Regions from separate parts of the Bacillus sp. FG16 genome, predicted to be linked through region 1. Evidence: riboswitches for the same ligand, from Rfam matches in the RefSeq annotation. Region 1 holds a riboswitch; the other holds the start of a gene.
The links. Region 1 has a riboswitch for S-adenosylmethionine ahead of mtnK (S-methyl-5-thioribose kinase). Riboswitches for the same ligand answer to the same signal wherever they lie in the genome.
Positions count from the first base shown of each region.

Region 1 (7,122 bases):
TTGTTGATCCGGACTTCCAAATAAAATATTTGTAAGTAACCAATATCCGCCTATCCCAATTATCATTCCTAAGATACTTTTTATACTCCCACCTTTATCCTTCTCCATCTCTTTAGCTAACTCTTCCGCATACTCTTTTGGTGAGTCACCAAATATGTCCCTTACCGTCTTCCCCTTTTTTTCACCTTCTATTAAATGAAGCTCTGCATCTTCTAGAAAAGCATCCACATCTTCTTCTTTAATTCCCTTAGTTATTAAATATACTTTCGTATCAATTAAAAACTTTTCTCCTTCTTTAGAAATCTTCATGATAATCCCCCTTTATTTAACCATTTCTCTTCTATTCGTCTTCATCATAATTTCAAGGAAAATCAAAATAAACAAACTTCCGTATAAACATATAATTTGAAATAGCATTGGCATAAGATCTTCCGATGTAAATGTTTTAAACAGTAACATAATAGAAAGTGGAATGATTAAATATAAGTTTTTAAACCATCCTTCAAAATATATATTTATAGCTACTGTGATGATAAAAATCCCACCAGCTAATATATAACTTTGGACTTCGGTGAATGTGAGCATTTTTGTAGGATATATCACATCTAATATCGTAACAGCTCCTAATAAAAACAATGGAGCAATCATAACTAAAGACCACATGGAAAACCATGTTTTTGTAAAGCTTGTGACGAAGGCCATTTTGCGAAGTAGAAAATTAGGACCCATAACAACTAAAATCAATGAAAAACTGTAACCGATACACTGCATAAGTGAAATCTGTAACATTCCATTATTCACTATTAAGATAGAAGCAATAATCCAAAACGATACGATATTCATTACTGTAAAACCAATTTGCTTCCACGTTTCCTGTCTATCTCTTTCCATCACTTTTACAATTTCATTTGCATATTCTTTCGGTGAGCTTCCGAAAATATCTTCTACACGCTTCCCCTCACTCTCACCTTCTATTAAATGCAATTCTGCATCTTCTAAAAAGTTTTCAATATCACTTTCTTTCACACTCTTTGCCGTCAAAAATAATCTCATATCTAACAAAAACTTTCGAGCTTCACTTGATAACATTATTTTCTCCTTCCCTTCCCTTCAAGTAGACGTTCTACACTACTTTGCATCGCTTCCCAGCGATCCATAAATTCATCAAGTGCTTCCTCGCCTTTTTCTGTTAATGTATAATATTTTCTCTTTGGACCAGATGGCGATTCCTTCATTACGCTTGTTATTAGTCCTTCTTTTTGCATTCGTATTAATAACGGATAAATACTTCCCTCACTCGCCATTGTAAAACCATACTTTGCTAGCTTTTCACTCATTTCATAACCGTATATTTCGCCTTCAGAAATAATAGCAAGTAAGCATCCTTCTAAAATCCCTTTCAACATTTGACTTGTCGACATAATTCAAATCCTCCTACTATCTTGTTTTACAAGATAGATAAGCGTAAGTATCTTGCTTTACAAAATAGTATAGCAAAGACTATTTTGCAAAACAAGATAGCTAACGATATTTTTTCCAAATGTTTGCAGGAATTTCATTATAACCTCTCTAAATAGAGCACTATGAAAACTTTATTATGAAGGGATGTTTTTCATCATGGTTACAAATCGAGTTGTCTTTTTAACAGGTGCTGCGAGTGGTATTGGATATGAAATGGGAAGTGCTTTTGCAAAAGAAGGTGCAAAAGTTGTGATTACTGATCGTCTTGAAGAACGTGCGAAAGAAGCTGCTGAACAATTACAAAATGAAGGTTTTCAAGCTACCGGTTTAAAATGTGACGTTACATCTGAAGAGGAAATTACAGCATCAATTTCTCAAACAGTTAGTCATTTCGGTTCATTAGATATATTAATTAACAACGCAGGAATGCAACACGTTTCACCCATTGAAGACTTTCCAACTGAAAAGTTTGAGCTACTAATTCAAATTATGCAAATTGCTCCGTTTATCGCAATTAAGCATGCCTTTCCGATTATGAAACAACAAAAATATGGTCGTATTATTAATGTCGCTTCTATTAACGGCCTTGTCGGGTTTGCTGGAAAAGCTGCCTACAATAGTGCAAAACATGGCGTAATTGGATTAACAAAAGTTGCCGCTTTAGAAGGTGCTACGCATGGTATTACTGTTAATGCCCTTTGCCCTGGTTATGTCGATACCCCTCTTGTACGTAATCAACTACAAGACTTAGCTACTACACGAAATGTACCACTTGAAAATGTTTTAGAAGATGTTATTTATCCACTCGTCCCACAAAAGCGCTTATTACAAGTACAAGAAATCGCTGATTATGCTATGTTTTTAGCGAGTGAAAAAGCTAAAGGTATAACTGGTCAAGCTGTCGTTATCGATGGTGGCTATACTGCTCAATAAAAAATAAAGTTTGCTCAAGAAGAGCAAACTTTATTTTTTATCGCGAGGATCTTCGTACTTTAGTAATTGCCGCGGGAGCTTCTCAATTGCAACAATTACCCCCTCTAATTTACTTTCAATACGGTGGAGTAAATATAATGTTACAACAATTGGAAACCCTACATTACCTATCATCTTGATCCACTCTTCCATCCTCTTCTCCTCCTTTCATTATATAAGTAAGAGAAAACAATGCATTTAGGCATAAAAAAACAAGCTATTATGTATTAGCCTGTTTTTCAAATAATGATGCAATTTCTCGTTTATAATCCCCGCTTATAATACCTTTCTCAGTAATAATTCCTGTAATTAATTCGTTCGGTGTTACGTCAAATGCAGGGTTATAAACATTCGTTCCGATTGGTGCTACTTGTTTTCCAAAGATTTTCGTAACTTCTGTTTCATCTCTTTCTTCAATAATTATTTCGGCTCCAGTTTCTTTCCTAACATCAAATGTTGACAGTGGCGCAGCAACATAAAATGGGATATCAAAGTGCTTTGCTAAAATAGCTAAATTCATTGTCCCTATTTTATTTGCCGTATCTCCATTTGCGACAATTCGATCCGCCCCTACAATAATTGCATTTATTTCTTTCGTTTGAATAGCATGAGCTGCAGTATTATCTGTAATAAGGGTCACATCAATATTTGCTTGCTTCAATTCCCAGGTCGTTAAGCGACCACCTTGTAAAACTGGTCTCGTTTCACACGCATATGCATGTAAACGCACACCTTTCTCTTTTCCAATATAAAAGGGAGCTAATGCAGTTCCATATCTGGCAGTTGCGATACTTCCAGCGTTACAGATTGTTAAAATATTATCGCCATCTTTAAAACATGTTAACGCATATTCCCCAATATTTCGGCACACCTCTTCATCTTCCTGCTGAATGCGAAGCGCTTCTTCTTCTAATGTTTTTTGTGCTTCTTTTATTGTAATAATCTCTCGAATAGATTCTCTCATACGATCAATTGCCCAAAATAAATTTACTGCTGTCGGGCGTGACGTTCCTAAATAATTACAATCTCTATTAAACTTCTTTTGAAATTCTTCAATATGTACAGTGTTATATTTTTTTGATGCAAGCGCCAAGCCAAATGCAGCTACAATTCCAATTGCAGGCGCTCCTCGTACTTCTAACATTACGATGCTTTTCCAAACCTCTTCAATAGTCGTCAATGTTTTGTATTCTGTGCTATGCGGCAATTTTGTTTGATTTAATACCGCAATTGCATCACCTTTCCAGCTTACAGATCTCGGAACAGTAACAATTGTACTCACGCTTTTACGCCCCCTGAAACTGTCTGTTGAAATAATGTTCGAAACAGTTGAATATCAGCACTTTTAGATTCATATTTTATTAGTTCTTTACCTAAGGATAGCGCTTGCTTCTTAGCTTGAATTCTTGTTTCTTTATTTTCTATTTCATCTAAATCTGCTACATGAGCTAAACCAATTGTTCTACGAATTAGTTCACATCCGGCAAATCCAACTGCATCAGTAAAGATATTTTGCAAAATAATTGGTAACCATTGCTTTTCTTTCGTATATGCTTCTACACCTTCTCCAATCCATAACTTTGTAAAAGTCTCTACAAAATAACTCCACGTCTTTTCTATATGGAAAAATAGTACACTTCTTTTTTCTTCTTCTCTAGATAAAGCATTTAATAATAGATTTGCAATAAATTGACCTATGTCAAATCCAAATGGGCCATATGTCGCAAATTCTGGATCAATCACTTTCGTTTCAGAAGGTGACGAAAAAATACTACCAGTATGTAAATCACCATGAATAAGAGTTTCTTTTCTTGTTAAGAACTTATATTTATATTGTGCTACTTTTAGTTTTAAAGTTTTATCACTCCAAAGTTCATCAACCACGAGCTGTAAATCTGGCTCATAATCATTTGTATCATAATGTCCAAACGGATCTGTAAACACTAAATCCTCTGTAATTTTACAAAGGTCCGGATTTACAAAGGTACCTTCTAGTACCCTCTTCTCTTCTGACTGTAAACCAAAATCTGAAGTATAAAATAAAACATGTGCTAGAAAACGGCCGATATGCTGGGATAAAAGCGGATATTCTTCTCCGTCTATTAATCCTTTTCTTGTAATTGTTAGTCTTGATAAGTCTTCTATTACCGTTATCGCTAACTCTTCATCATGACTGTACACTACTGGAACATAATCCGGTACATACTGCGCAAAAATTTGCAGTGCCTTGCTTTCAATCGTTGCTCTTTTTATAGACAATGGCCAGCTTTCACCAACTACTTTCGCATAAGGCAGTGCTTGTTTTATTATAATTGATTTCTCTCCATCATCTAATTTGAACACGTAATTTAAGTTTCCGTCTCCAATTTCATGACAAACGACATTTGCCTTCGCTTCAAAATAGCCATGATCTTTCGCATATTGTACAGCTGTTATTTCTGTTAATGAATAATATCCCATCGTCTTCTCCCCCTTTTTAAATTCAGAGGTTTTTCTAACATAGAAAAACCTCTTTCCACTAAGAAAGAGGTTTGAAGTTTATCTTCTCCCCTCTTATCTGCCAGAAAGTTTTACTTTCTGCTGGAATTAGCACCGTGCCTTTTGGCGTAATAAACGCCCCATTTCACAATGGTATTACGGTCGGTTGCTGGGCTTCATCGGGCCAAATCCCTCCACCTGCTCTTGATAAGAGTTGTATAATTTTTTGAATTTTTAACTTTATGTTGAAGACTATACCAAGAATAAAAATCACTTGTCAACATTTTATTTGTATAATTCTGGACGGCGATCCGCAAAAACTGGAATTCCTTTACGTACTTCTTTAATTTTCTCGAATTCAAGCTCTCCAAATAAAATTGATTCCTCTTCATTCGCCTCTACTACAACTTCACCCCAAGGGTCCACAATTAAAGAATGACCCGCAAATACATTATTTGGATCCTTTCCTGCTCTATTACACGCAACAACATAACACTGATTTTCAACCGCTCTTGCTTGCAATAGCAAACGCCAATGTGCTAAACGAACTAATGGCCATTCTGCTACAACAAATAATACTTTTGCCCCTTTAGCAGTATGGACACGCATCCACTCTGGAAAACGAATATCATAACAAATTGTTCCAGCACATTCAACATCATCTAGCTTAAATTCGCCCGTACTATTACCAGCTATTAAATATTTATGTTCATCCATAAGCTGAAATAAATGTACTTTACTATATTCGTTGACTAGCTGTCCTTCATTATTTACAACATACATCGTATTTGTAACGCCTTGCTCCGTTTGCTTTGCTATGGACCCACCAACAATATGTACATCATATTGCTTCGCCCATTCTATTAACTTTTCTTTCGTTTCCACTCCATCCCTATCTGCAATTTCAGAAAGTCTCGTTAAATCATATCCTGTTGTCCATAACTCTGGTAAGACGATAACATCTGGCCTTTCCTTCATAGCTTCGCTTATTTTATTTTTAGCATTCTCAATATTTTTTTCTACATCTCCAAAAACAATATCCATTTGAATACATGCGACTTTCATTTTTTCAGCCCCATTCTTATTTTTCTCTTTACAAAATACTGGAAAGATTATATCATTTGTCACTAGAATTGTAACAACTTTCAAAAGAGGTGGAAAGTATGAAATTATTTCAACCTTCTGAGATAGTAACATCATTGCCAACACAATTTTTCGCTTCACTTGTTGCAAAAGTTAACAAAGTCGTTGCAGCTGGTCACGATGTTATTAATCTAGGTCAAGGTAATCCAGATCAACCAACACCGCAGCATATCGTAAAAGCTTTACAAGATGCTGCCGAAAAGACCATTCATCATAAATATCCGCCATTTCGCGGACATGAAAGCTTAAAGGAAGCCGTAGCTACATTCTATAAACGTGAATACGGCGTCGAATTAAACCCAAAAACTGAAGTTGCTATTTTGTTTGGCGGAAAGGCTGGACTAGTAGAATTACCGATTTGTTTTACAAATCCTGGTGATACGATTCTCGTTCCGGATCCAGGCTATCCAGATTATTTATCCGGGGTTGCCTTAGCAAAGGCACACTTTGAAACCATGCCACTTATTGCAGAAAATCATTTTTTACCGGATTATAAACAAATTGATGACTCTATCGCTGAGCAAGCAAAGTTAATGTTTTTAAACTATCCAAATAACCCTACCGGTGCTACTGCATCAAAAGATTTTTTTGATAAAACCATTCACTTTGCTAATAAACATAATATATTAGTTGTTCACGATTTCGCTTACGGCGCTATCGGATTTGATGGTCAAAAACCTGTTAGTTTCTTGCAAGCAGATGGTGCCAAAGATACAGGAATTGAAATTTACACTCTATCGAAAACTTTCAATATGGCTGGCTGGCGTATTGCTTTTGCAGTAGGGAATGAAAGTGTCATTGAAACCATTAACCTATTGCAAGATCATATGTATGTTAGTATTTTTGGTGCAGTTCAAGATGCTGCCCGCGAAGCACTATTAAGTTCACAGTCTTGCGTAATAGACCTTGTAAATAGTTACGAATCTCGAAGAAATGTCCTTATAGAAGCTTGTCATTCCATTGGTTGGAATGTTGATATTCCAAAAGGATCATTCTTTGCATGGCTTCCTGTACCAGAGGGCTATACATCTGAGGAATTTTCTAATATTTTATTAGAAAAAGTACACG
Region 1 covers NZ_JBMDKC010000001.1:182,711-189,832, reverse strand. The annotation lists gene ACODS7_RS01140 (DUF1129 domain-containing protein) at 1-309, opposite strand, end outside; gene ACODS7_RS01135 (DUF1129 domain-containing protein) at 322-1,089, opposite strand; gene ACODS7_RS01130 (PadR family transcriptional regulator) at 1,089-1,421, opposite strand; gene ACODS7_RS01125 (3-hydroxybutyrate dehydrogenase) at 1,618-2,394, shown strand; gene ACODS7_RS01120 (YvrJ family protein) at 2,425-2,586, opposite strand; gene mtnA (S-methyl-5-thioribose-1-phosphate isomerase) at 2,654-3,715, opposite strand; gene mtnK (S-methyl-5-thioribose kinase) at 3,712-4,893, opposite strand; SAM riboswitch class I at 4,984-5,125, opposite strand; gene ACODS7_RS01105 (carbon-nitrogen family hydrolase) at 5,197-6,060, opposite strand; gene ACODS7_RS01100 (pyridoxal phosphate-dependent aminotransferase) at 6,075-7,122, shown strand, end outside.

Region 2 (18,089 bases), on a different contig from region 1:
AACAGTAGTTTTAACTGCTGTTTACGTGGTTGTGGTTTTAAATTCACTGTTAATCCATCTAAGTTCTTTTCTAGTTCACCTTTTAAATATTCACCAGTCTTTTTAGCTAAAGCATTATCACTTGTTAAGAGTTCAATTGTTACTTTGTCAGTACCAAGTTCTTGCTTCGCTTTTTTCCAGTTTTCTTTCGCTGTTTTCACATCATCTTTCACTAGATTTCCATTTTCTTTACGGAAGTCGTTGCCATCAGGACTTTTTGCAAATTTCGCAGGAACCATTCCTTCAGCTGGAACAGCACCGTTATTTAAAATTGTTTCTACGTATGCTTTCTTATTCATTGCTCCGTTAATAGCAAGGCGTGCATGTTGATTTTTTAATGTTTCATTTTTTTGATTTAGTCGTAAAAATTGAATGCCAACTTCAGCGCGTTCTTTGAAGTTTGGATCGCCCTTATATTTATCAACAAACTCCGCAGTTAAAGCAACGCGATCAATTTGTCCTGAATCATATAAGTTAACTTCTGTAGACTTATCTTTAACGACATTGAAGTTGATTTCTTCTAATTTTACAGTTTTAGCATCCCAATAGTTAGGATTCTTCTTCAATTGGAAGCTTTGCTCATGTTTCCAGTTATCTAATGTGAAAGCACCGTTGTAAATTAAATGATTTGTTTCTAAACCGTATTTATCGCCTTGAGACTTTAAGTAATCTTCATTAATTGGTAAGAATGTTGAGAATGTCGTTAAGCTTAAGAAGTAAGGAACAGGACGGTCTAGTTGTACTTCTAAAGTTTTGTCATCAACAGCTTTAATACCTAATTGATCAACCGGTAATTGTTTTTGGTTTATTTGTTTCGCATTCTTTATATCGAAGAATAAGAATGCATATTCAGCTGCTGTATCAGGATTTACGGCACGTTGCCAAGCGAAGACGAAGTCCTTTGCTGTAACAGGAGTACCGTTTGACCATTTTGAATCACGCAGATGGAATGTATATTTTGTTTTATCGGGACTAATGTCGACCGACTCAGCAACACCAGGAATCGGTTTATTATCTTCTCCCATTGCATATAAACCTTCAAAAACATTTCGCATTACATTCATGGATTCCCCATCCGTTGCTTTTGCAACATCCATTGTTGGAATTTCTGAAGCGAATGATAAGTTAATTGCCTGTTTATCAGGTACTTTATCGTTTGCTTTCGCTCCGCTTGCATTATCTTTATTTCCCCCACAAGCAGTTAGTAATAGACTTGCCCCTAAAACAGATGCAACAACAGGTACAACTTTTTTCTTCATTGTTCGTTCCTCCCTAAATGTGTTGTTCGTAACGTCATAATGTCCATGTCTTGAAGTAGAGCTATAGAAGGAGATAAAACCTATTATAAATATTTGTTTATAGGTAATCAGGTGTTCTATATGTATATACATGTTGAGCTATAATCTATCGTTATATGTTTCAACGTAGTAGACATTATATTTTGATGGTGAAATATTTTGTTTCTTTGATTATTTAGAATATTAACACTGGAAAGAACTATATGTCAATAATAAAAATAGAATGTTAATTTCTTGGAATAATATATTAAAAAAGTAGATTCTCTTGTGTGAGAGAACCTACTTTTAATATATTTTGCTAAAAAAACAATTGGTGAGGGCTAATAATAAGTGGGGATGAAGAACCCCCACTTATTACGGTTTTACTTTATTTTTCAATTTTTGCCCACTTGAAGTTTAATTGACCTGCAAAGTCTACTTGTACAATTCCTTTCACATAAGAACGTTCTAAATAAGATTCGCCTTTTTGGTAAAGAGGAGCGATAACAGTGTCTTTAAATAATATTTTCTCGGATTCTAGTAATGCTTCCCAGCGAGCTTTTTCATCACCAGCTAAAGTTGTTTTCACTTTTGCTATTGTTTCATCGAATTCCTTACTAGAGTAATGATCTAAGTTATAAGGGTTATTCGTTGTAAATAGCTCAAGGAATGTAATTGGATCCGCAAAGTCAGGGCTCCAGCCATCAATTCCGATTTCGTAGTCACCTTTTAATAAAAGCGAAACTTGTTGCTTACGCGGTTGCGGTTTTATATTTACTGTTAAGCCATCTAAATTCTTTTCTAGTTGTCCTTTTAAGAATTCACCAGTTTTCTTATCAAGGTCAGCATCACTCGTTAATAATTCTAATGTTATCTTTTCAGAACCAAGCTCTTGTTTAGCTTTTTCCCATAACTTTTGTGCGGATTTTGTATCAACTTTTGTTAAATCGCCGTTTGCAGTACGGAATTCTTTTCCTTCAGGTCCTTTTGCAAAGTTTTTTGGAACGAGACCAAATGTTGGTGTAGAGCCATCATTTAATAACGTATTTACAAAGGATTTTCTATCAATTGTTTGATCAATTGCTTGGCGTGCAGAAACGTTTTGAAGTACTTTGTTTTGTTGATTCATACGTAAAAATTGTACGCCTACGTTTGGACGTTCTTTAAAGTTGGCATCTTTTTTATATTTATCAACGAAGTCAGATGTTAGTTTTATACGGTCTAATTGTTTTGACTCGAATAAATTTACTTCTGTTGATTTTTCTTTTACGACGTTAAAATTGATTTCTTCTAGTTTGACAGTATCTTTATCCCAATAGGTAGGGTTCTTCTTAAATTTAAAGCTTTGTTCGTGCTTCCAATCGCTTAGTGTAAAAGCTCCATTGTACAAGATTGTATTATCTTCTAAAGCGTACTTATCACCTTGTGCTTTAAAGAATTCCTCGTTAATTGGTAGAAATGTTGGGAACGCTGTTAAGCTAATAAAATACGGAACAGGACGTTCCAATTCTACCTCAAACGTATGGTCATCAACTGCTTTTACACCAAGTTGGTCGGCTGGAAGTTCTTTATTGTTAATTTTTGTTGCATTTTTAATATCAAAGAATAGAAATGCGTATTCAGAGGCTGTTGCTGGATCTACGGCTCTCTGCCAAGCGAACACAAAATCTTTCGCTGTAACAGGAGTGCCGTTTGACCATTTTGAATCTCGCAGGTGGAATGTGTATTTCGTTTTATCGCCACTTACTTCATGAGATTTTGCAACGCCAGGGACAGGTTTGTTACCTTCACCAAGATTATACAAACCTTCAAATACGTTTCTCATTACTTGACCAGAATCAGTATCTGTAGCACGGGCCGTATCCATTGTTCGTATTTCAGTAGGTGAAGATAAATTTAAAACCTGTTTACTAGGTGCCTCGTCTTTTGCATTTGCTCCGCTTGCTTCGTTTTTATAACTACCGCAACCAGTTAATAAAATACTTACTCCTACAACTGATGCAATACCGGGTACAAACTTCTTTTTCATTTGATTTTCCTCCTAAATAATTAAGTTTGGATGATGATGAGGGAAATGAAAAATAAAAAATCCCTCTTTTCATATTGAGAAAGAGGGATTTTTACGTACAAGTTATGCACCCGTATATAAACGAAGTCCCTCATTCTATCTTTCAAGCATAAAGCTTGCAGGAAGTGGCACAGTATTCAAAATGAACCTGCTGCCGAGGTTTCAAAGGGCCAGTCCCTCCACCTCTCTTGATACAATGAGTAAACGAATAAATTTTATTAATTTTTGTGTTTCTTTGATAATTCAAAATCTTACACCTTGAACAATGAAGTGTCAACCAAATGAAATATAGTTTAAATTTTCAGTTTTCTTAAATAAAAAAACCACTGCATATGGCAGTGGTTTTTCGCTTAGAAGTTAAAGTTATCTGGATCTGGACCAACGCGACGATCTTCATTTAAAGCTTGAATTGCTTTCATATCATCAGCACTTAATTCAAAGTCGAAGATGTTTGCATTTTCAATAATGCGATGTTCTTTAATTGATTTAGGGATTGTTACAACTTCGTTTTGTAAATCCCAGCGTAAAATAATTTGCGCAGTTGATTTATTATATTTTGTCGCAATTTCTTGTAACGTTGGATTATCTAGTAGTTGTCCTTGCATTAATGGTGACCAAGCTTCAAGCTGGATGTTATGTTCTTTACAGAATGCATGTAACTCTTCTTGTGCTAAACGTGGGTGGTATTCCACTTGGTTGACCATTGGCTTAATTTCAGCAATTTCAAATACGTCTTGTAAGTGGTGAATGTGGAAATTACTCACACCGATAGCGCGAACACGGCCATCTTTATAAAGTTTTTCTAATGCTTTCCATGATTCAGTATATTTCCCTTTTACAGGCCAATGTACTAAATATAAGTCTAAATATTCTAGACCTAATTTCTCTAATGTAGTTTCAAATGCTTGAAGTGTTGTTTCATATCCTTGATCGCTATTCCATACTTTTGAGGTAATAAATAATTCTTCACGTGAAACACCTGATTCACGAATCGCTTGTCCAACGCCCTCTTCATTTTGATAGATTGCTGCAGTATCGATGCTGCGGTAGCCATTTTTAATTGCTGCTTTTACAGAATCAATTACTTCTGAACCATCTTCTACTTTAAAAACACCTAAACCAAACCAAGGCATTTTTACACCGTTATGTAATGTTGTATAGTCTTTTAAACTTGTTAAAATCATATTATTTCCCCCTAGCTTTTTTGTTTGTTGCTTCTACTGCTTTTTGAATTGCCTCTGAAAAATTATATTCGTATAAAGTTTTGAGACCCTCAGCTGTGGAACCACCTGGCGTTGTTACTTGTTCGCGGAGGTTAGCTGGATCTTGCGTTTGTTCGAGCATAGAAGCAGAGCCAGAAATTATTTGAATGACAAGATGTTTTGCGGTTTCTTCATCGACTCCATAACTTTTTGTTGCTTCAATTAAGCTTTCAGCAAAGTAATAAAGGAAGGCTGGTGCACTTCCAGTAACTGCAGTAAGCTGATGGACTTCTTCCTCAGTACAAAGTTGCGAAGTACCAATACCTCTTAAAAGCAGTTGCAGGGTTTCTTGATGCATCTCGTTTACTGATTGTCCCATTGTATATAAGGAGATAGACTTTCCAATTTCAGCAGCTGTATTAGGCATAATCCAAGCAACAGGCGTGCCTTTTGGGAGTCTAGCTTCTAAATAAGATGGTCCAATGCCAGCTGCTACTGTTACGACAAGTTGATTTGATATTAACGGAGATAGCTCAGCTAATAACTCTTCATGAGCAGAAGGTGGCATTGCTAAAACAACCGTATCGACAGATGTAATATGCTGCTTCCAATCCGTTGTAATAGACACATTATATCGCCTTTGTAATTGTTCTAACTTTTCTACGTTGCTTCGGTTAGAGATGATAATTTCTTCGATGTACTCTTTGCTTGTTTTAAGTAATCCGGAAAATATAGCTTCTGCCATACGACCAGCACCAATAAATAAAATTCGATGTTTGTTAGGCATATCCTTTATTCCTTTCTAGTAGAGATATGTTATAAAAACGATATCATCTTTAAGAGAATTTTGTAAAAAGAAAAGACTTACCGTAGATGGAATGGATAATGAGAAGGCGGAAATTCATGGTAAAGGAAAGGGCTATTCCTTATACTGGTGATAGGGAATTTATTACACATCTGGGGAGAGATAAATATGGTTAGAAGTCCACTTTTTTTACTTGTTTCTAGTATTATTTGTGTATTAGTTGGATTGTATATTCAATCGAGTTATATTGAAATTTTTGCATCAATTATGGGGATCATTAATGTTTGGTTATTAGCGAGAGAAAAAGTATCCAACTTTTTATTTGGCATGATTACTGTTGCGGTATTTCTATACATTTTTATTACACAAGGTTTATATGCAATGGCAGTATTAGCTGCTTTTCAATTTATCTTTAATGTATATGGTTGGTATTATTGGATTGCACGAAGTGGGGAGGGAGAGGTAAAAGCAACAGTTCGTTTAGATTTGAAAGGGTGGACTTTTTATATAAGTTTTATTTTAGTTGCTTGGATTGGTTGGGGTTATTATCAAGTCCGTTATTTAGAGTCAACAAGTCCATATTTAGACGCTTTAAATGCTGTATTGGGACTAGTGGCTCAATTTATGTTAAGTCGAAAAATATTAGAAAACTGGCATTTATGGATTTTATATAATGTAGTTAGCGTTGTAATTTATATTTCTACTGGTTTATACGTCATGCTAATATTAGCTGTTATTAATCTCTTTATATGTGTAGCTGGTTTGCTAGAGTGGAAGAGTAATTATAAGGGGCAAGAACATACAAATAATTATATCTAGAAAAAAATTAGAATTAAAAAACCCCCTGAAGCATATATGCTTCAGGGGGTTACTAATAGAATATAAGATTATGCTTTTGTCATACCAAGTAATACAGCGCCGCCGATAATTAAAACACTACCTAGTGCAATAAAGATCAATTGACGTTTTGTTTTCTTTTCACCTAAGAAGACAATTGCGCCGAATGTTGAGATAACGATTCCAGTTTGAGATAATGGGAAGCTTGTTGCTACTCCAACACGTGGTAATGAAAGAAGTAAGAATAAGTTTCCAGTTCCCCATAGTAAACCAGATAAAGCATTACGGATTGCATATTTGTTAAATGGTTTATGTTTAGACGTCAGTACAACCGCACCAACAAACATACCAACTGCTTGTGGTAAAATAGCAGACCAACCGTCGATATTATACCAACGAATAATAATTACATATACAAGATAGCCGAAAGTAGAAACAATTAAAGTAAGAAGACCTTTTTTCAATTGTCCTGGTGGCTGAGCATTTTCTTTATCATCTAATGATGTGAATACAACACCAACTACGATTAATAGGATTGCAATCGTTCCCAGAATGATCGTTGTAGTAGTAGTCCACTCACGGAAAGCGATAACCCCAAAGATAGAAGTTGCAACAAGTTGCATGCCAGTAGAAATCGTTACAGTAGTTGAAACACCTAGTTTTTCAACTGTTTTTAATTGGTTTACTTGTCCTAAAGCCCAGAATAAACCTGAAATAAAACCAACAATTAAGACTGTCATTGTTAAAGCTGGTTGAGTAAATACATACATGATTGTTGCGAAGAATAGAGCACCGATTGTCATACCTACCGTTTGGCTATATGCACCACCGCCCATTTTTACGCTTACTAATAAGATGTTTCCCCATGCAATTGCAGGAAGAAGCGCTAATAAAATGTCCATTACAAGACTCCCTTCGGTTTTCTATACCAATATAATTACATATCGTTCTAACGATCGGTAATGCCCCACTAATAGAGTAGAAGATTACCGATCGCTAAAACAGGATGAAGAACTTACGATATAAATGCGTTTTCATTTCTTCATTTTTTGAAACACCTCCATATAATAACAGGAAATTGCCTATTTTAGAAAGTGAATTCAAATAAAATGTATATTTTAATAAAAGGTAAAATTCAGTTATTTCCCGATGGTATATTTTATTTCCTAAGAAATAAAGAAGCAGCTTCAAAAAAGCTGCTTTAAGAATTACTAATTCTTTTATTAATAAGCTGAATGCATAGGAGAAATGCGAGTGACATACTAATAGTGATAATCACAAGTGTCCAGGCGAGTTGCATATTACTTGCGTCAATGGCCATGTAAATTGCAGTTGGGATTGTCTGTGTTTTACCAGGAATATTCCCGGCAAACATGAGTGTAGCACCAAACTCACCGAGCGCGCGGACAAAGCTCAAAATCATCCCGCTTAGTAAGGCAGGAAATGCGAGCGGAAGTGTAACGTGCAGAAAAACTTGATATTCACTTGCGCCAAGGTCACGAGCACTTTCTTCAATTTGTACATTTGCGATAGAAAATCCCGTTTTTGCTGATTGGTACATAAGCGGAAATGCAACAACTGTAGAAGCGATAATCGCAGCAGTAGATGTGAACATAATAGACTGCTGAAATAATGATTCGATCCACTTTCCGATCGGGCTGTTGTTTCCAAACATGATAATGAGAAAGAAGCCGATAACAGTTGGTGGAAGTACCATTGGTAATAAAAAAATGGTTTCTAATAGTACTTTATATCGCCATGAGGAGCGAGCTAATACTCGCCCGACAATCGTCCCTAAAATTGTAACGAGAATAGTGGCGCAAGCAGCTACTCTTAAAGATAGAAAGACAGGCGATATAATAGCATCAATGCTCATAGTAATTACGACAGGACTGTAAATCCATATTTCTTAAAGATAGATTGTGCATCTTTTGACTGCAAATACTCATAAACTGAAGTCGCCTCTTTCTTATGTTTAGATTCCTTTATAACACCTAAAGGATAGTGGATTGGCTCATGAGAAGTAGCTGCTGCTGTCTCACCAATCTTTACTTTATCTGAAATGAGAGCATCTGTTTTGTATACGATACCAGCATCGACATTCCCTGTTTCTACATATGTTAACACTTGGCGAACATCTTTTGTAAATACGACTTTATTTTGAACATCATTCCAAAGGTTTTCGTGTGTTAGAGAAGCCTTTGCATATTTTCCAGCAGGTACAGATTCAGGTGTACCAAGTGCAATTTTTTTGATTTTCTCATCTTTTAAATCTTGAAATTTTGTAAGAGAGCTATCTTTAGGGATGACTAGAACTAGTTCATTTCCAAGAAGATTTTTCCCCTCTTTTTCATTAATGAATCCTTTTTTTACAAGGGTTTGGAATTTATCTTCTGCTGCAGAGAAGAATAAATCAGCAGGTGCACCTTGTTCAATTTGTTGTTGAAGTGCTCCAGAAGCACCGAAGTTAAAAGAAAGTTTAATATTTGGTTCTTTTTCTTTATATTGTTTTTCAATTTCTTTTAATGCATCTTGTAAGCTTGCAGCAGCTGAGATAGTAAGTTCAACTGTTTTATCCTCTTTAGCAGCTGACTTTGTATTCTTTTCCCCACTTGTACAAGCAGCACTAAATATAAGAAGGAAAGAAAGTATAAGTGCCCCAATAGAACGTAATGTAAATTTATTCATAAAAAAATCCCCTTTCGTTTTGACATATCTAATTATAACTAATTATAACTAGATATAACTAGTTATAATTGAATATAATTTGAACGATGTAGTTGTTTTTTAATATAGGAGAAATATTCTTTTCTTTGTTACAATGAAGGAAGAAAGTGAGGAATCGTCTATGGATCATCATTCCTACACAACGGAAGAAGTAGCGAAGCGATTAAAAGTATCAAAATTAACTGTATACGACTTAATTAAAAAAGGAGAACTGCCTTCTTATAGAGTTGGTAGACAGATGCGCATTGATGCAGCAGATTTAGATCAATATATAAAACAAATGAAAACAGGAAAGGTACAAGTTACTCCTGTAAAAAACGATGGTAGTAGTATCTTGAACACGTGTATTATTAGTGGTCAAGAACTAACGTTAGATATGTTAGCTAAACGTATAGAAAACCGTTTGCCAAGTTCTAATGTTTTAAGGGCGTATCAAGGTAGCTTAACAAGTTTAGTGAAAATGTATCAAGGAGAAGGAAGTATCGTTAGTTTGCATTTGTTTGATGGTGAAACGGGTACATATAATGTTCCTTATGTAAAACGCATTTTAGTAGGACAGCCATGTATTATGATTAATTTATTGTCCAGAAATGTAGGGTTTTATGTCCAAAAAGGAAATCCGAAGAAAATAAAGACATGGGCCGACATATCCGGATCCACTATAAAGTTTGTAAATCGAGAAAAGGGTTCTGGTATTAGAGTGTTAGTGGATGAACAATTACGAATCCAAAAATTAAATAAAGCTGATATTAGTGGATATGAATGGGAAGAATCGAATCATCTGGGTGTTGCCACGCAAGTTGCAAATGGAAAAGCTGATGTAGGAGTAGGTTCAGAAAAGTTTTCGCAAATTGTAAATGTGGACTTTATTCCAATCATGAAAGAACAGTATGATTTAGTAATTTTGAAGAATAAAGAAAATGAAGAGCTGATTGAAGTCATGAAAGACATTCTGCAATCGGAAGAATTTCATAATGAATTAAATGCAATTGGCGGATATGATATTACGAAAACAGGTCAAATTATATATGAAACAAACTAAAAAGCTGCTTGTCTATAAGACGAGCAGCCTTTTCTATATAAAGGGGTTTGGGGAAACAAAGTGTTAAACAAGACCTTGAGCAAGTGTATAAATGAAAGCCGTAAGAAGAGTAGCTCCACTTGCAAGTCCGATAAAGTCTGATTTGTTGAAAGTAATGTTGTTCATTATAATCTCTCCTTATTTGTTTAATGTAGAAGCAACAGCTTTTGCATCGACAAGTGCGGATAGCACCATGCCCATTGTATTTAAAAATTTATTTGATTTCATATTGTTCATCATGCGTATCCGCTCCTTTTCGAATTGTTGTTGCCCTGCTTATGTCTTAATTATAGGAAATATGTCCACTTGCAACTATCGAATTAGCTTACGAAAGACTTACACTTTTGTAAGAAAAAAAGACATTCATGTAAGAATGTCTTTCACAGCATATTGATATGATGATGTTCTTCAATTGTTTTTAAAAAACTACGCATTGAATTCGTCATATAGCTATCTTTACGGCGTATGAAAACCGTTGAAATACTGCCGTATTTTTCAGGGATTGCATGACAATGTACCTTACCTGCTTTAGAAAGATGATGGACAGCAGACTGTGGTACGAGTGTAATTCCGAGGCCGAGTGCAACGCTGTTTAATATTGTCTCTAATATATTGAATTCCATAATTCTTTTTGGTAGCAAACCTTCGTCTTTCAGCCATCGTTCTAGTTTGGAACGGTATCCACATCCTTGGTTAAAAACGAGTAGAGGCGTTGTTGTAAATTCTTCTATATGAAAAGCTTTATTTTGTGTTACAAGCATTAATTTTTCTGTACTAACATCGTATTGTTCGATTAGTGGATGTTTAATAGGACCTGATATAAAGGCACCATCTAATTGATGATCAAGTACTTCTCTAATCAATTCTTCTGTTAGACCCGCTTGTAATGATAAATCGACATTCGGATAGCTTTTATAGTAAGAAGATAAAATGGTAGGTAATGTACTTACTGTTTCTACTGTACCGATTTTTAATATACCGGAGGGTGTTTCACTATCTAAAAATACTTGTTTTAGTTCGTCGACATCTTGCAAAATTTTATTAACATAAACGAGCATTTTTCTTCCTTCAGCTGTTAAAGTCATGCCTCGTTTATGGCGGTAAAAGAGTGGGGTTTTTAATTCGTTTTCTAGTTGTTTAATACGTGCAGTTACATTTGATTGTACATAATTTAATTCCTTTGCTGCGTTACTTACACTACCCTGGTCGGCAACGCTTTTAAAGATTTGTAAGTCTCTTAATTCCATTTTGTAATCCCCCTTGATGTTAACTATCATTATAAATGATAGTTAACATCATTTTGAATCATTTTACGTGATATATTTTTTCTTTTACAATTCTCTTTGTGCAAATAGAAAGAAACGGGGGATTGCGGTGAGAAGAGGTCAAATGATAATAGGGGCTTTAGCTTGTTTAATTGCGAGTATGTCATGGGGAGCGATGTTTCCAGTTGCTGATCATGCGCTAGAATACATAGATCCATTTTATTTTTCGCTTATTCGCTATGGAGCGGTGGCGATCGTACTGATTGTATTGTTGTTAATGAAAGAAGGAAAACAGGCATTTCGTTTAGAGGGAAGAGGAAAGTTACTCGTCTTTTTTGGAACGATGGCATTTACAGTATATAATGTCCTCATATTTTTAGGGCAAATGTTAATGGGTAAGTCGGGTGTAATGGTAGCTTCCATTATGGAAGCACTTATGCCGATGATTTCTATTTGTATTTTATGGGGATATAAGCATATAAAACCGAAGAAGTATATGATAACGAGTATGGTTATTGCTTTTGTAGGAGCTGTGTTTGTTATTACAAAAGGTGACATGAGTTTCTTTGTAACATTGAAAGATAATATGTTCTCATTAGCATTTATATTTATTGGTGTTGTAGGCTGGGTTATTTATACGATGGGTGGTCAAACATGTAGTGATTGGTCAACATTACGTTATTCTACGTTGACGTGTGTATTCGGTACGACTGTTACAGGAATTATAACGGTAATTATTACGTCGCTTGGATATATTTCAGTTCCGAGTATGGGAACGATTTCTATTGTAAAATATGATTTGTTATTTATGATGACATTGCCAGGTATTGTAGCGCTACTTGCTTGGAACTACGGTGTGAAAATTTTATCATCCATTAATGGGATTTTATTTATTAATTTTGTACCAATTACGACTTTAGCTATTATGATGATGCAAGGGTATCAAATCACAATGTTTGATATTATAGGGACTGTACTTGTTATTGCAGCGCTTATTCGCAATAACGTTTGTCAGAGAAAAGAAGAAAATATAAATAAGAGAGTTTTACAAGAAGAGCAATTACGTCAAGCTGTTTAATAGGCAAATGGAGGATTTCACATGTTAGAAAGTTTATTGTTTTTCTTCGCCGTCGGAGTTGCCTGTGAGCTTGCGGCAATTAATCGAAATGGTCGTAAAAAGATAAAACAACAAGCTGAGCTGATACAGCTTTTAAAAGAATTGAAAGAAAGAAAAAATTAAAAAGACGACCGGGCATAGACGGTCGTCTTTTTCTATATAAAGGGGAAAGGGGACACAAAGTTATACAAGCGTAGCAGCGTAAATGAAAGCAGTAAGAAGAAGAGAGCCGCTAGCTAATCCTAAAAAATCTAATTTGTTAAAAGCAATGTTATTCATAATACATTCTCCTTACTTGTTTAATGTAGAAGCAACAGCTTTTGCATCGAAAAGAGCTGATAATACCATGCCCATTGTATTTAAGAAATTGTTCGTTTTCATTTTGTTCATCATATTGATCCACTCCTTTTCGAATAATTGTTGCCCTGTTTCTGACTTAATTGTATGAAATATAGTAAGAAGTAACTATCGAATTAGCTTACAAGAAAATTACACTTTTGTAAGAATTGAAATTTAACAATTCATCCTTAATTTTATTACCAACTCCTAAAACTTAGTGTTATAATTATTATAAGAATATGATTATACTTCGGATGTTTAGAAAGGAACGAAACAAATGTATAAACCAATTACATTTTTGTTGAAATATATATTTAAAACAGCTGGGAAAGTAGAAGTACAAGGAAGAGAAAAGCTACCAGAAGGTGGACCGTATGTTGTTGCGTGTACACATACAAGTTTTATGGATGTATTAATGTTAGCTACAGGGATGTATCCAACTCAAATTCATTACATGGCAAAAAAAGAGTTATTTGAAGGTAAATTCAAAAATTGGTTCTTTAAAAATGTAAATGCATTCCCTGTAGATCGTGCGAATCCGGGACCAAGTACACTTAAAATACCATCACGTTTATTAAAAGAAGGAAAGGTAGTAGGAATTTTTCCGAGTGGAACGAGATCAGCGGAAGATGTTTCATTAAAAGCGGGTGCTGTGACAATTGCGATGCGTTCTAATGTTCCGTTAGTACCAGCAGCTTATGTTGGTCCATCAAGTGTAAAAGAATTAATAAAGGGGAAAAAGGCACAATTGATTTTTGGAGATCCAATTCAAATTGAGGCTGGAGAACAAATAGATCGAAAAACCGCTATGAAAATGATGACAGATCAATTAAATGAGAAGTTTGAGGAGTTAAAAGAAGCTTTGCAATCAAATCAAAAATAAGAAAAGACGACCGGGCATAGACGGTCGTCTTTTCTATTACTATTTATAATAAAGGGGAAAGGGGACACGAAGTTATACAAGCGTAGCGGCGTAAATAAAAGCAGTAAGAAGAATCGAGCCACTAGCTAGTCCTAAAAAATCTAATTTGTTAAAAGTGATGTTATTCATAATATATTCTCCTTACTTGTTTAATGTAGAAGCAACAGCTTTTGCATCAATAAGAGCGGAAAATACCATGCCCATTGTATTTAAGAAATTGTTTGTTTTCATTTTGTTCATCATATTAATCCGCTCCTTTTCGAATAGTTGTTACCCTGTTTCTGACTTAATTGTATGAAATGTTGCGGAAAGTCACTATCGAATTAGCTTACAGAAAAATTACACTTTTGTAAGAGAAACGAATGAAGGTGTAATGATAAGAAGATTTGACATATGTTCCTGAGATTCATTAAGTTAAAGGTAGAGGTGAGTGTATGGCTAATATTAAAGATATTGCAAAGATGGCGGGAGTTTCAGTTACGACTGTTTCGAGAGTGTTGAATGATCACCCATATGTAAGTGAAGAAAAAAGAAAAGCGGTTATAGAGATAGTTGAGAAATTGAATTACTCGCAAAACGCAAATGCTGTTCATTTATCAAAAGGAAAAACGAATATTGTTGGTGTGATTTTACCGTATATTAATCATCCGTGTTTTGATGCGATGGTGAGCGGAATGATGGAGACTGCGTTAGCGCATAATTACAGGGTGCTACTTTGCCAAACGAATTATAATAAAAAAGAAGAAATGAAAAGTTTACATATGTTAAAAACAAAACAATTGGATGGTCTTATTATTTGTTCACGTGCAAATGATTGGGAAACGATAGAACCGTATGCTTCTTGCGGCGCAATAATTGCTTGTGAAGACAATGATATTTCAAACATCTCAAGTGTATATACGAATCATTCAGCGGCCTTTCAATTAGGAATGGATTATTTGATTGAGAAAGGTTATAAAAAAATTGGTTATTGTACGGGAAGAAAATTAGGGCCGAGTAGTCAAAAGCGTTTTGATGTTTATAAACATCAATTGCAATCTATAGATGAAGAGGTTAATGAAGAATGGATTTTTACAGAATGTTTTACACTAGAAGATGGTGTGAAAGTAGCTCATAAGTTAAAAGAGATGCAGGATCTTCCTGAAGCATTAATAGTAGCAGGCGATGAGGTTGCGATTGGGGTTATGACAGAGGTTGAAAAATTAGGCATTCAAGTTCCTGAGGATTTAGCAATTATTGGCTTTGATAATCAACCTATCTCACAAGTGTTACAACTGACAACTATTGATCAAAATTTAAAGGAGATAGGGAAAACTGCTTTTGAAATGTTGCATAGAAAAGTGAATGACGAGAGTTCTGAACAAGAAAAGCTGGAAATTCCATACGAACTTGTGGAACGCTCTACAGTTTAATTTTAATCCGTTATGTGTATAATCGCATAACGGATTATTTTTTTGAAATATCTTTGACAGGAAACGCGTTTCATACTTTATAAAGGAGTTAAACCGGTTTGTAATAATCCATGGATTCTTTTCAAGTGTTAATGCAATGAATAGAATTTGGAGGAATATGCATGAATGAACTTTTATCGAGTATGAAAAAGTATGTAGATGATGATGAAAAGATTCTGGCTTTTGTGGTAGGGATATTTGAGAAGGATAATTTTATATTATCGTATCAACATGGGGTTTTTGTTGCCACTACTAGACGTCTCCTTTTTTACGGGAAATTTCCGTACTATTCTTCAACATTTAAAGAGTATTCATATTTGCATATAGATAGCATAGATTTTCATCCGTATTTTGAATTTACTTGTAATCATGAAACCATTCGCGCTAAGTATATTCAGAAAGGGAATGTGGAGCAATTTGTCCTTGCAGTTAGAGCAAATATGAATAATTAATCACCCCTCTGTTTAAACATAATATTTCAATTTTTAACAGGGAAAATGCGGAATAAAAACCACTTCTAAACCTCTAGGAGATAGTGATACAATGTCAAATGGGGGGAGGGTATGAACTATGGTTAATCAACGTATAAAGGAAATAACACTAATTACAATTGGTTCATTATTATTCGCAATTGGTATTAATTACTTTGCAATTCCAAACCGTTTATCGGAAGGTGGAATTATTGGTTTAACGGTTGTTACGTACTACTTATTTGATTGGTCACCAGGAATTGTGAACTTTGCTATAAATGCAATTTTACTAGCTGTTGGTTATAAATTTTTTGATAAGAAAACAATGATTTATACAATTTTAGGGATTGTAGAAACATCTTTGTTTTTATACGTTACAGAACATATTGAGTATCATGTAAATAGTGATACATTATTAGCAGCTTTATTTGCTGGTTTATTTGTGGGTATTGGATTAGGCTGTATGTTCAAAGCCGGAGGTACATCGGGAGGATCAGCAATCTTAGCTCAGTTAGCAAATCAATATTTAGGTTGGAGCGTAGGTAAAGGCGTACTAATTATTGATATTGTTGTAATTGCTGGTTCTGTATTTATAATAGGGCAAGAAAAGGCAATGTATACACTTGTAGCTGTGTTCATCGGAGCGAAGGTGATTGATTTCATTGTAGAAGGAATGGACACAAAAACGGCTGTTACGATTATTTCGAATCAACCAGACTTAATTCGTGAGGCTATTACGAAAAATATGACACGCGGTGTTACTGTATTAGAAGGGCGCGGCGGATATACTGGTAAAAATAAAGAAGTTTTATATGTTGTTATTAATAAACAAGAGCTTGTTAAGTTAAAACAAGTTATTAGTCGGGTAGATGAAGATGCTTTCGTTGTTATACATGATGTACGTGATGTGCTTGGCGGTGGCTTTAAAGCAAGCTAAAAGGTGAACGAGTAAATTCGTTCACCTTTTTTAATTCTTACAAAAATGTAAGTGTAATGTAATGAGATTCAATAGTAGATTTTATTCCCCCTTTTTAAAATGGATGTATATATATCCTGCAGAGGAGGAATGTTTATTATGAAGAAAAAAATGATCACTACTATAATAGCGATGATAGTGATAGTAGTAATGTTACTGCCTACGAAACTTGGACCGGTTATCGATAAATATAATCCACTGTATAAGACGAAAGAATACTATACGGTTGTGAATACAATTGGTCAGCATATTGGTGATGAGTGGTATGAATATGAATTTATTGCATTCGATGAACGTGGTAGAGAGCAGAAAATAAAGAAAACGGTTAAGCATATGTTAAAGAGAGATGAAGCATTAAAGGTTTTTGCAAAAGGACGTTACGGTGAATCGATTGAAGAAATTGAGGTTGCAAATATTCCTATAAATGCGAAGAGCAAACTTTTAACGATGAGATAGTAAAATATACCCCCAGCTATTTTTTGTCGAAAATAAAAATACTGGGTAAGGGTATTTTTGAAATTAACAAAAAGCCTTAGTCCATATAGACTAAGGCTTTTTTATTATATAAAGGGGAAGGGGGTACATTGTAGTAGCATAGGTGAAAGGTATAAGAAGAGTAGCTACTAGCAATGTAATTTGGTTATGTGAGTGTTCTTCTTATTTGGCTTACTTTCTAACTTTATTGTACGAAATATAAGTAAGGGAAACTATCGAATTACATTACACATAACTTACAAACATGTAAGCCTTCTGTAATGTAATTCGATAGTCAAAAGATAGTAATTTTCATATAGTGTAACTAGAAAGTCTCAATATATTACTTTCTGTTTGTAATGAAGAATGAAAAACCAACTAATTTTTAATAATCCTCATCTGAATAAAGATGGGGATCTTTTTTAAACCTTACAACATTGTAAGGTTTACGTAAGTTAATTCGATAGTAAATTTGTCATATTTTTTGCATAATAGATACAGATAGAAAAATAATTAGGGATCTAGTAAGAAGGGAGAAAAATGGGATGCGTAAAGAAGAAGTAGTGAAGTTACCAATTAAAGATTTCTGTAGCTACTTTACTGTTGCCGTAGTGTGTATTGGATTATTTGATATCATAACAAACTTAATTGTTAAATAATATAGATGCTAAAACAAGAAAGGAAGTCCTTTCTTGTTTTTTTTATGGGGGCATAAAGATGAAATGGATTGATAGTCATATACATGTTGATCAATATAAGGATGAAGAGAAGAGCAGATTACTGAAAGAGGTGGAAAATAGTAATGAAATAAAGGGGCTTATTGCGGTATCTATGAATTATCAATCTTGTAAGGAAACGTTATCTTTAGCGAAGAAGTATCCCTTTATATATCCAGTGATAGGGTTTCATCCAGAGCAACAGATTCATAAAGAAGAGTGTGAACAGATTTATCAACTTATTGAACAGAACGCAGAGGAAATTGTTGCGATTGGTGAAGTAGGTTTGCCCTATTATTTGAGAAAAGAAGATGAAAGAATTG
Region 2 covers NZ_JBMDKC010000095.1:2,920-21,008, forward strand. The annotation lists gene ACODS7_RS25380 (peptide ABC transporter substrate-binding protein) at 1-1,298, opposite strand, end outside; gene ACODS7_RS25385 (peptide ABC transporter substrate-binding protein) at 1,705-3,345, opposite strand; SAM riboswitch class I at 3,478-3,582, opposite strand; gene ACODS7_RS25390 (aldo/keto reductase) at 3,735-4,568, opposite strand; gene proC (pyrroline-5-carboxylate reductase) at 4,570-5,373, opposite strand; gene pnuC (nicotinamide riboside transporter PnuC) at 5,560-6,210, shown strand; gene ACODS7_RS25405 (GRP family sugar transporter) at 6,279-7,130, opposite strand; gene modB (molybdate ABC transporter permease subunit) at 7,430-8,104, opposite strand; gene modA (molybdate ABC transporter substrate-binding protein) at 8,110-8,916, opposite strand; gene ACODS7_RS25420 (substrate-binding domain-containing protein) at 9,077-9,997, shown strand; gene ACODS7_RS25425 (DUF3948 family protein) at 10,061-10,162, opposite strand; gene ACODS7_RS25430 (LysR family transcriptional regulator) at 10,417-11,283, opposite strand; gene ACODS7_RS25435 (DMT family transporter) at 11,411-12,379, shown strand; gene ACODS7_RS25440 (YrzO family protein) at 12,401-12,541, shown strand; gene ACODS7_RS25445 (DUF3948 family protein) at 12,602-12,697, opposite strand; gene ACODS7_RS25450 (lysophospholipid acyltransferase family protein) at 13,035-13,640, shown strand; gene ACODS7_RS25455 (DUF3948 family protein) at 13,713-13,808, opposite strand; gene ACODS7_RS25460 (LacI family DNA-binding transcriptional regulator) at 14,114-15,091, shown strand; gene ACODS7_RS25465 (PH domain-containing protein) at 15,253-15,582, shown strand; gene ACODS7_RS25470 (YitT family protein) at 15,701-16,537, shown strand; gene ACODS7_RS25475 (YxeA family protein) at 16,676-17,032, shown strand; partial or broken gene ACODS7_RS25480 (TatD family hydrolase) at 17,768-18,089, shown strand, end outside.
Region 2: it holds a riboswitch for S-adenosylmethionine, as region 1 does, so the genes downstream of both, ACODS7_RS25385 (peptide ABC transporter substrate-binding protein) here and mtnK (S-methyl-5-thioribose kinase) in region 1, are expected to answer to the same signal.